DNA from 2 places in the Limosilactobacillus galli genome. Region 1 is predicted to be linked to the other one. Evidence: predicted binding sites of a transcription regulator. Region 1 holds the regulator's gene; the other holds the start of a gene.
What was found. The regulator NrdR, encoded in region 1, represses ribonucleotide reductase genes. The targets are predictions, from matches to a motif close to ACACNATATATNGTGT.

Region 1 (4,213 bases):
TCATCTCGACGGCAAAACTCGGGAAGTGGACCAGCGTGGTGGCCACATCGTGCTTAGCCAGTTCATTGGCGGTTGCCGCCAGCAGGTAGGTCTTGCCGACGCCGAAGCTCCCCGTCAGGTACAGGCCCGGCCGGAAGTGGTCAGCCTGATAGTGGTCGATGAAGTCGTTAGCGGCATTGTAAGCCATCACCCGGCCGGCCGTCCCGTTCTGGTCATCGAGGTAATAGTCATCCATCGTGGCCCGGCGGATAAACTTCGGCATGTTGATCGAGTTGACCAGGTGGCGCAAGTGTTCCTGCTGCCGGCGTTCAATCAGCTGCTGGGTCGGTACGTAGGTCACATCAATCTGGCCGGCCACCAGCTGCAGCTGCGGGGAGTAGCCGGGAGCCACAGTGGCCTTGCCCGCCTTGATCAGCTGCTTTTCATGATAAAACTCGTACAGCTTCGAACGGCCCCGCCGAATATTCTCTTTCGTAAGGCGGTCACGGTTGCTGGTCAGGAAAGCGCGCACTTCGGGATCCTGGTAGACCTGCTTCATCACCTGATCCATGCTGGCCGCAACGTTGCGCCCCTGCATCATCTTTTGAATTGTCTTATTTAGTGGTTCCAAACCAATCACCTTCCCTTACGATTGCTGCGCTGCCGGGCCCGGGCCTTGGCGAGAGCCGCTGCCGAAGCCTTTTTGGTCCGGGTTACCTGATCCTGTTTGCTCCAGTCAGGCATTGTTTCGCGAATTTCCATCCGCTGGCGGTTGCGCTTAGTGCTGAACCGTTTTGTCGTCCCCGGCTGCTGTTTTTCTTGGTTAAACTTCTTGAGCTGAAGTAACGCTCCAGCACCATCATGAACACCAGCCCGCAGCCAGTCGTTGGCAATGGCATCGACAAAGTTGCCCTTCAGCGTAGCGTTGCCCAGATCTGCAATGACGTACCAGACGAGGACGTTGATGACCGACGATGGAAGCTTGCCATCCTGGACCAGCCGAGTCAAGACGTTGCGTTCCCCGGCGGTTACATAACCGCCCGTCTGCTCCTTGAGGGCCTGGAGAAAGGCCACTGGCGCGTAGTTGTTAGTGCTCTTCAACAATTGGCGGTCCTTGGCAGTTAATTGCTTATCGTCAACGACCTCTTTTTGCTTGGGATTGGCGGATTCCGGCACAGACGCTGGCTGCTTATACTGGGCCGCCACCTGCCGCTTAAATTTCCGCGCGTCAAAATGATTGGTGGCTAGGTCAAGTGCTCCCCTGATCAGACGGGCCATAGTCGGTTCATCAATCCCATACAGCTGGTGTTCCACTTCAATTAACTCACGATGATCAGCGAGGTCTTCCTTGACCACCGGCTGGCTCTTGAGGAGGGTCAGCAGTGTGGCCCAATCGAAGTCACTGCTGTCCGCCACCAGCGAATGCTTTTCTGTTACCGCAGCAGTCGTTTGGGCCTGTTTAATGACTTCAGGAACGTGAACCAATTCGTGCTGATCGATTTGATAGGCATCCAAGAAGCGGTGGCTGACGTTTTTCAGCTGTGTGCGGTCGGCAACCAGCTGATAGCGATGAGCGCCTTTAGCCAAGCGGGAAAAAACCTGTTCACCGATTGCCTCTAATAGAAGCACACTCAGCAGGTTGTCATTAATAAAGCGCTCCGGGGAAAGGGTCGCCTGAAGCTCATAGACGTACAGGTCCCCCTGAGCGTCGTGCTGAAAATACGTCTGAACGATGCCCATCCCCTCCAGGCGGCGCAGGCCCTCGCTCACCTGGCTCTGGCCAGCATTCACCTGCACCAGCAGAGCTGACTGCAGCCGACGATCGGCTAGGGTCGGGTGATCAAGCAGCTGGCTGCGCAGCGCATAGAAGAGGCTGAAGGCCACCGGTCCTAAAACCGGCTGGTAATAATCAGTAAAGACTTGATCGTTAAAGTTGATAAAGTCGGCCGCGGCGGTAACCAGGTACCCCGCCTGTGGATCAAAGTTTGGCCGCGTTGTCACGATCTAACCCCCTACTTCTTTTTATGCTCATCCTTGACCATCGTCTCAAGCTCACTCATGAAGGCATCCACGTCCTTAAATTGCCGGTAGACACTGGCAAAGCGGATGTAGGCAATCTCGTCGACGTTCTTCAGTTCATTCATCACAAACTTGCCGATGATTTGGCTAGAAACCTCATTTTCGCCGAGACCGCGCACCTGCTTCTCCACCTTATCCGTCAGCTTGGTCAAGCGCTCCATGCTCACCGGCCGTTTCTCCGCCGACCGGACAATCCCATTGAGGATCTTTTGCCGGCTGAACTCTTGACGGGTACCGTCCTTTTTGATGACGAGCAGCGGCGTCTCCTCGTAGCGTTCAAAAGTGGTGAAGCGAAAACCGCAGTGGACGCATTCACGCCGGCGCCGAATGAAGGTACTGTCTTCGCTGGGGCGGCTGTCGACCACCCGCGAACCATTCTTATGACAATGTGGGCATCGCAAAGCGTTCCCCTCCTTTTAACATAGGTAGTACTTTATTTTACCGCGTGCTCTGCAGGTGTTCAACCAATTGTGCCACCTGCTGCCGGGTTTGTGCCGGGCTGCCGTCGTTGTTAATCACCACGTCGGCCCGCGCCGCCTTCTCCTTCAACGGCATCTGGGCAGCAATCCGAGCCCGGGCTTCCGCTACCGAATAGTGGTTACGCGCCATCAGCCGTCTCAGCTCGGGCTCTGGACTGACCGTCACCACTACCACTAAGTCACAGTCCTCATCGTAGTGCTGCTCATATAAGAGAGGCACATCCAGAATAACGTTGGGCACCCCCTGCTTCTTGAAAGTTTCCACTGCCTGCCAGATCGCATCCCAAATCAGGGGCTGCATGATCTGGTTGAGCTCTTGTCGTGCCGCCGTGTCGGCGAAAACCCGGCGGCCCAGCTGAGCACGGTCGAGACTTCCATCCGGCTGGATGACTTGGTTGCCAAACGCGGCCGCCAGCTTATCCAAGGCCGAAGAGCCGGGCCGCTGCACCTGACGGGTAACCTGGTCGGCATCGACAATCGGGATCCCCGCCTGTCGCAACAAGTTACTGACGGTGGACTTGCCGCTGGCGATTCCGCCGGTCAGACCGATTATCTTCGTCATGGCAGGTCCTCCCGCAGCGGCTGGCAGTGCGGACAATAGGTGGTTCCGCGCTGAGCAACCTTGATCTTAACCATCTTGGTTCCACAACGCGGGCACCTATCCCCGCCATGTCCGTAGGCGTTGAGCCGTTCCTGGAAGCCCCCGGCGTCACCGAAGGCATTGGCAAAGGTATGAACCGTGGTCCCCTTGTACTTGATGGCCTGGGCTAGTTCCTTGATGATGTTGGCATGAAGGTTCTTGATCTGCTGGTCAGTCAGCGAGTTGGCTGGTTGCTCCGGGTTGATCCGGCTCATCCACAGGACCTCATCGGCATAGATGTTGCCAAGTCCCGCCACGTGCCGCTGGTTGAGGAGGAAAGGCTTGATCTTCCCCCGGCTCTTCTTGAGTTCGTCCCTAAAGAAATCCAGCTTAAAGGTCTCCGGGGTCGGTTCCGGACCAATCGTCTTGAGACCGCCAACCTGCATCTCATCCCCGGTTCGAACCAGGGTCATCCGGCCAAACTTCCGGGTATCGTGGTAGCAGAGCTCCGTCCCGTCCGTAAATTGGAAGACAACGTGGGTATGCTTGTCAATCGGTCCGCCGATGGGCTGGCTGAAGTACTGGCCCTCCATCCGCAAGTGCGAAACCATCGTCAGGTTGTTGCTGAACCGAAAGAGAAGGTACTTGCCGCGCCGGTCAATATCCTCAATCGTCTGACCGATCAGGGCCTGACGGAACTCCTCAACATCGTTGGTAATCGTCTTGCCATAGTAAACATCAATTGTGTTAATCCTGCGTCCCTTGGCAATCTTCAATAGACCCCGCCGGACGGTTTCAACTTCTGGTAATTCTGGCAACTTTAATGACTTCCTTACTTTTTAAGATCGTACCAGGTATCGCCAAACTTGCTGTCCACCTTCAGTGGAACGTCCAGCTTAACCGCTGAGTCCATCACTTGGGGAACCAGCTTTTGCAATACCGGGATTTCTTCCTTCGGCGCCTCAAAGACCAGTTCGTCATGGATCTGAAGAAGCATCTTGGCCTGGAGGTGACGGTCCTCCAATTCCCGCTGCATCCGGATCATAGCAATCTTGATGATATCAGCGGCACTCCCCTGGATTGGGGTGTTCATCGC
Region 2 (4,213 bases), on a different contig from region 1:
CGGGGCAACCCGACCGACCTGCTTGCCCATGATATCGTAGATCACCAGGTCATGGCCCTGATCATCCCACTTGACGTCATCGTAGTGGCCATCCAAGGCTTCGTCCATCAATGCCTGGAGGGTGTCCCGGACGGCATTGCGAATGATTTCCTCCTTAGTCACGTGCTCACCGTGCTTTTGCCGGTCTAATAGCTGCACTTCAACCTCGGTCATACTCTGTGGAATCTGAATACTCATTGCCGTCTGCTTCCTTTCTCTTACTTGCGGCGCCGCTTCTTCCGGGCCTTCTTGCTAAACTTAATGCCCCGCGGTGCCCGGTGGTGGGTAACCTTGCCGCCGTTAGCCGATGCCAGCTGAGTGCGGCGCCGGGATTCTTCCTGGCGCTTAACCAGCTGCTGGTGTTCGTAGTCGCGCCATGGATTGAGCAGCGTCCGCATAAAGGCCGCCACCTCGTCCCGGTGGTCATCCATCCAGGCCTCCGCCGCCTGAACATCATCAGTGTTAATTCCGTTGCTGTTGATAAATGACAGCATCAGCTGCGTCTCCCGTTCCTTGCGGGAAAGGGAGGCCAGCATCTCCTGGGAGTTCTGCATGTTGGCGATGGCCTTCATGCCCACCTTGTACTGGTCCATCGTGATCACACCGTTGCGCTTCAGGTAGTCAAACAATGCCTGAGCGGTTGGCACAATGTTCTTGATCTGCTTTGGCGTGATGGCCGGATCGAGCGGCATCATCATGCCGAGAACCCGTTGCAGGTCCGCAAAGACCCACTCGCCGGGATATTCGTTGAATTCCTGGTGCATCAGGTTCAGGAATTCGGCAGCAACGTACTGCTGCTCATCCAGACTAAGGGCCTGGTGCTGGAACTCGGGTACCGCTGGCATGTCACGCTTGACCTGCTTGATCAGCTGTGCCAGTTTCTCCTCGCTCCACGCGGGCTTGGCTGGCGCGGTCGGTTGGATCTTGACTGTTGGCGCCGGTTGAGCCGGCTTACTTGCTGGTTTAGCAGCCGCAGAAGACTGTTCCGCGGTATCCGTGCCGTGCAGCTGGGCCCAGGTCTTGTGAGCCTTCCGGCAGGCATTCATGTTGGCCCGTTGGTCATCGATTGCCTGAACAATCTCCTTCAATTGGTCAACGCCAAGGAATTTCTGGTAGGCCTTTAGAACCGGGGCAACCGCAATGCCAAACTGGTTGGTCAGTGCCGGGTCCGCGATAAAGTCGCCAACCATTACCTCCTTAACCGCTTGGGGTGTCCACGCGGTGTCGGCCAAGTGCTGCTCATTTTTCATCTGCTGATTAAACCGGACTAAAATATCTTGAGCATGCTTCTGCTGGTTAGCAGATAGCTGATGATACGTGGACGAAGTGAGGAACTGTTTCACGTGTTCTTCTTGCTCGTTCATTCTTTTAATTATCCTCCGTCTCAAAATTGAATTTTCCTTACTATGATACCATAATTGTGAAGTAGCTAAAAAGTAAAGGACTGATCAAAAATGCAACGCAAGAAGATTGCCGAAGCGATGAAGAACGTCTACTTCCAGAAGATGACCCCCAACGGCTACCATGAGATCGAGCAGGAGATCGCCCAGCTGCAGGAAAAGCGACCGACCAAGATTGCTCAGCTCAAGGCTGCCCGGGCTCTCGGGGACCTTTCGGAAAATACCGAGTACAGTACGGCCAAGCGGGAACTCCGCCACCTGGAAAGCCGCCTGCGTTACCTCAACAAGCAGCTTCAATATTCTCAGGTGGTCAAACCGGCTGACGGGCAGACCGTCGACCTCGGTACTAAGGTCACGCTGCGTTTTGACGACGACGATGAGGTCACCGACTACCAGGTGGTCGGCAAGATGGAGGCCAACCTCACCAAGCAGAAGATTTCCTTCGACTCGCCGCTGGGCAAGGCCCTCCTCCACCACCGGGCCGGTGAAACAGTCACCGTCCAGGCTCCCCAGGCCAGCTATCAGGTGACCATCATCAAGATCCAGGTCGTTGATTAAAAAATAATTTCACTTCAGTTCGGTAACCGGTTACCCGCCTATCACCGTGAAGTTGACGTTAATAATCAGGCAATTAATGGTCACAACTATTGCTTGCGTCGATGAACCGGGCCCGTTATACTAGTACGCGTTACATTTTTAATCACTACATATTGTGTCGGCACCGTGATTATTACATGTAAACCACAATATTTAGTATAGGGGTTTTATCATGTTCAATAACTATCTTAAATTTCTTGGCCACCAGCTGCAGGGCTGGCCGCAGCAGAACTACTACCTGTTCTTCTTCAGCCTCGGCTGTCAGGTGATGACCCTCGTCAGCACCCCGATTACCTGGGTGACGGTCATCACCTTCATCGGAACCACTCTGGGGGTCCTCTGCGTGCTCGCCATCAACGCCGCCAAGTCCGTCAACGGCTGGCTCGGGATCCTCTCCGCGATTTGCTTCATCATCGCCGGGTTAAACGCCAAGAACTACCTCAGTATCGGTGAACAGCTGGCCTACGTCATTACCCTGGACGTGCCAGTCCTCCTGTCCGCCAACTGGAACGTCAACATGGCTTCCAAGATCCGCCACTTCACCGCGAAAAGCTGGGTCGTTGCCATCGCCGCAACCATCCTGGTCTACCTGGTATCTGGCTACCTGATCGGTCAGCTCACCGATGATCCCCGTCCCTGGATCGACGCCATCAGCTTCTCCATCAGCCTGACCGCTGGGGTGATCTGCTTCCTGCGTTTTAACAACCAGTTCTTCTGGTGGCTGGCATCCGGGATCGCCCAATTGGTCCTCTGGTTCGTCTCCTACCGGCAGGGTTCCGCAACCCTGGCAATGGCCGTTAACTCTTCTATCTACGTGATTAACGATATCCTCGCCTTCACCGTTTCCCCATGGTACAACCAGAAGGAACGGCAGCGCCTGATCAAGGAAGAGACTGCCTATGTCCACGAGATGGGATTGGAATAGTTGAATTTTACGCCGCGCCGTGTCATCGACCGGCGTTTTTTTATATAATCAGACCCAAAAGGAGGGATTAGCGTGGCAGAAATTTTTATTGTGGAGGATAACCCCCAGATCATCGGGGCCGTCACCAAAGAACTGGCCAAGTGGCAACACAGCGTGACTACGGTCCAGGACTGGCAAGAAGTCACGACTGAGATCATGGCTGCTCAGCCAGACCTGGTCCTTTTCGACATCACCCTGCCGAGCTTTGATGGTTTCTACTGGATCCAGGATCTGCGCAAGCAAAGCCAGGTGCCCATCATTGTGATCTCCGCGGCCGACATCGACAGTAACGTGATGCATGCGGTCGCGGCCGGGGCGGACGACTACCTGATGAAGCCCTTCTCCATGACCGTCTTATTGGCCAAGGTTCAAGCCCTCCTGCGGCGCAACCGTCAGGAAGAAAACAGCCCCCAGGTTGACTGGGACGATAACCATTTCAACACCCTGACCAACGAGGTCCATAATTCTGCCGGCCAGGCCCAGCTAACCCCTACCGAGGGGGCCATGCTCCAAGTCCTGCTCAGCCACCGCAACCAGACCGTCAGTAAGGAAACCTTGCTGGAGTGGCTATGGCAGGGCGGCAAGTATCTCAACAAAATACCCTCAACGTCAACATCAGCCGGCTACGGGCCAAGCTGACACCGCTCAAGCTGGACTGGGCCATCCGAACGGGGCGTGGGCTACCGTCTGGTGACCGCTGATGAATAGCCGTTTCTGGCGACTGCTGGTCCGCACCACCCTCCCAATTTTCATCGCCTACCTCCTGCTGGTTGGCCTGGCCTGGCTCCTGGCAATCCTCTACCAGCTTCCACAACAATTTTGCTGGGACCTCATCCGTTTTAGCCTTCCCGTACTCCTGGTCTGGCTAGGAATCATCGGGCTCCGCAACTGGCAACGGGTTCGCCGTCTCCAGCATCACAATGTTTCAGTAGCACCCCATAATCCAGTTGAGGGCCAGCTCTTGGACCAGCTCCAGCGGGCCCAAACCGATAGCGACCGCCACGTCCGGGCGTTGCGACTTCAACAGCAGGAACAGCTCGACAACCTCGACCTCTTCGCCCACGAAATCAAAAACTCTCTGACTAGCCTCAAGGCCGCGGCCGAAAATGTCCCGATTGTTGCCAGCACCACCGTTAAGGAGGAAGTCCGCGAGGCTAACTACTACCTGGACCTCCTCTTAAACGACGAACGGCTGACGATGGCCAGCAACGAC

Region 2: the regulator NrdR is predicted to act here: its motif matches at 2,140-2,155, upstream of pnuC (nicotinamide riboside transporter PnuC).

The regions. Positions count from the first base shown of each region.
Region 1 covers NZ_CANCWK010000017.1:10,721-14,933, forward strand. The annotation lists gene dnaI (primosomal protein DnaI) at 1-610, opposite strand, end outside; gene QOS10_RS05005 (replication initiation and membrane attachment family protein) at 616-1,980, opposite strand; gene nrdR (transcriptional regulator NrdR) at 1,992-2,459, opposite strand; gene coaE (dephospho-CoA kinase) at 2,497-3,099, opposite strand; gene mutM (DNA-formamidopyrimidine glycosylase) at 3,096-3,935, opposite strand; gene polA (DNA polymerase I) at 3,950-4,213, opposite strand, start outside.
Region 2 covers NZ_CANCWK010000012.1:7,652-11,864, forward strand. The annotation lists gene QOS10_RS03965 (hypothetical protein) at 1-237, opposite strand, end outside; gene QOS10_RS03970 (hypothetical protein) at 258-1,403, opposite strand; gene greA (transcription elongation factor GreA) at 1,494-1,997, shown strand; gene pnuC (nicotinamide riboside transporter PnuC) at 2,209-2,961, shown strand; partial or broken gene QOS10_RS03985 (response regulator transcription factor) at 3,034-3,708, shown strand; gene QOS10_RS03990 (sensor histidine kinase) at 3,701-4,213, shown strand, end outside.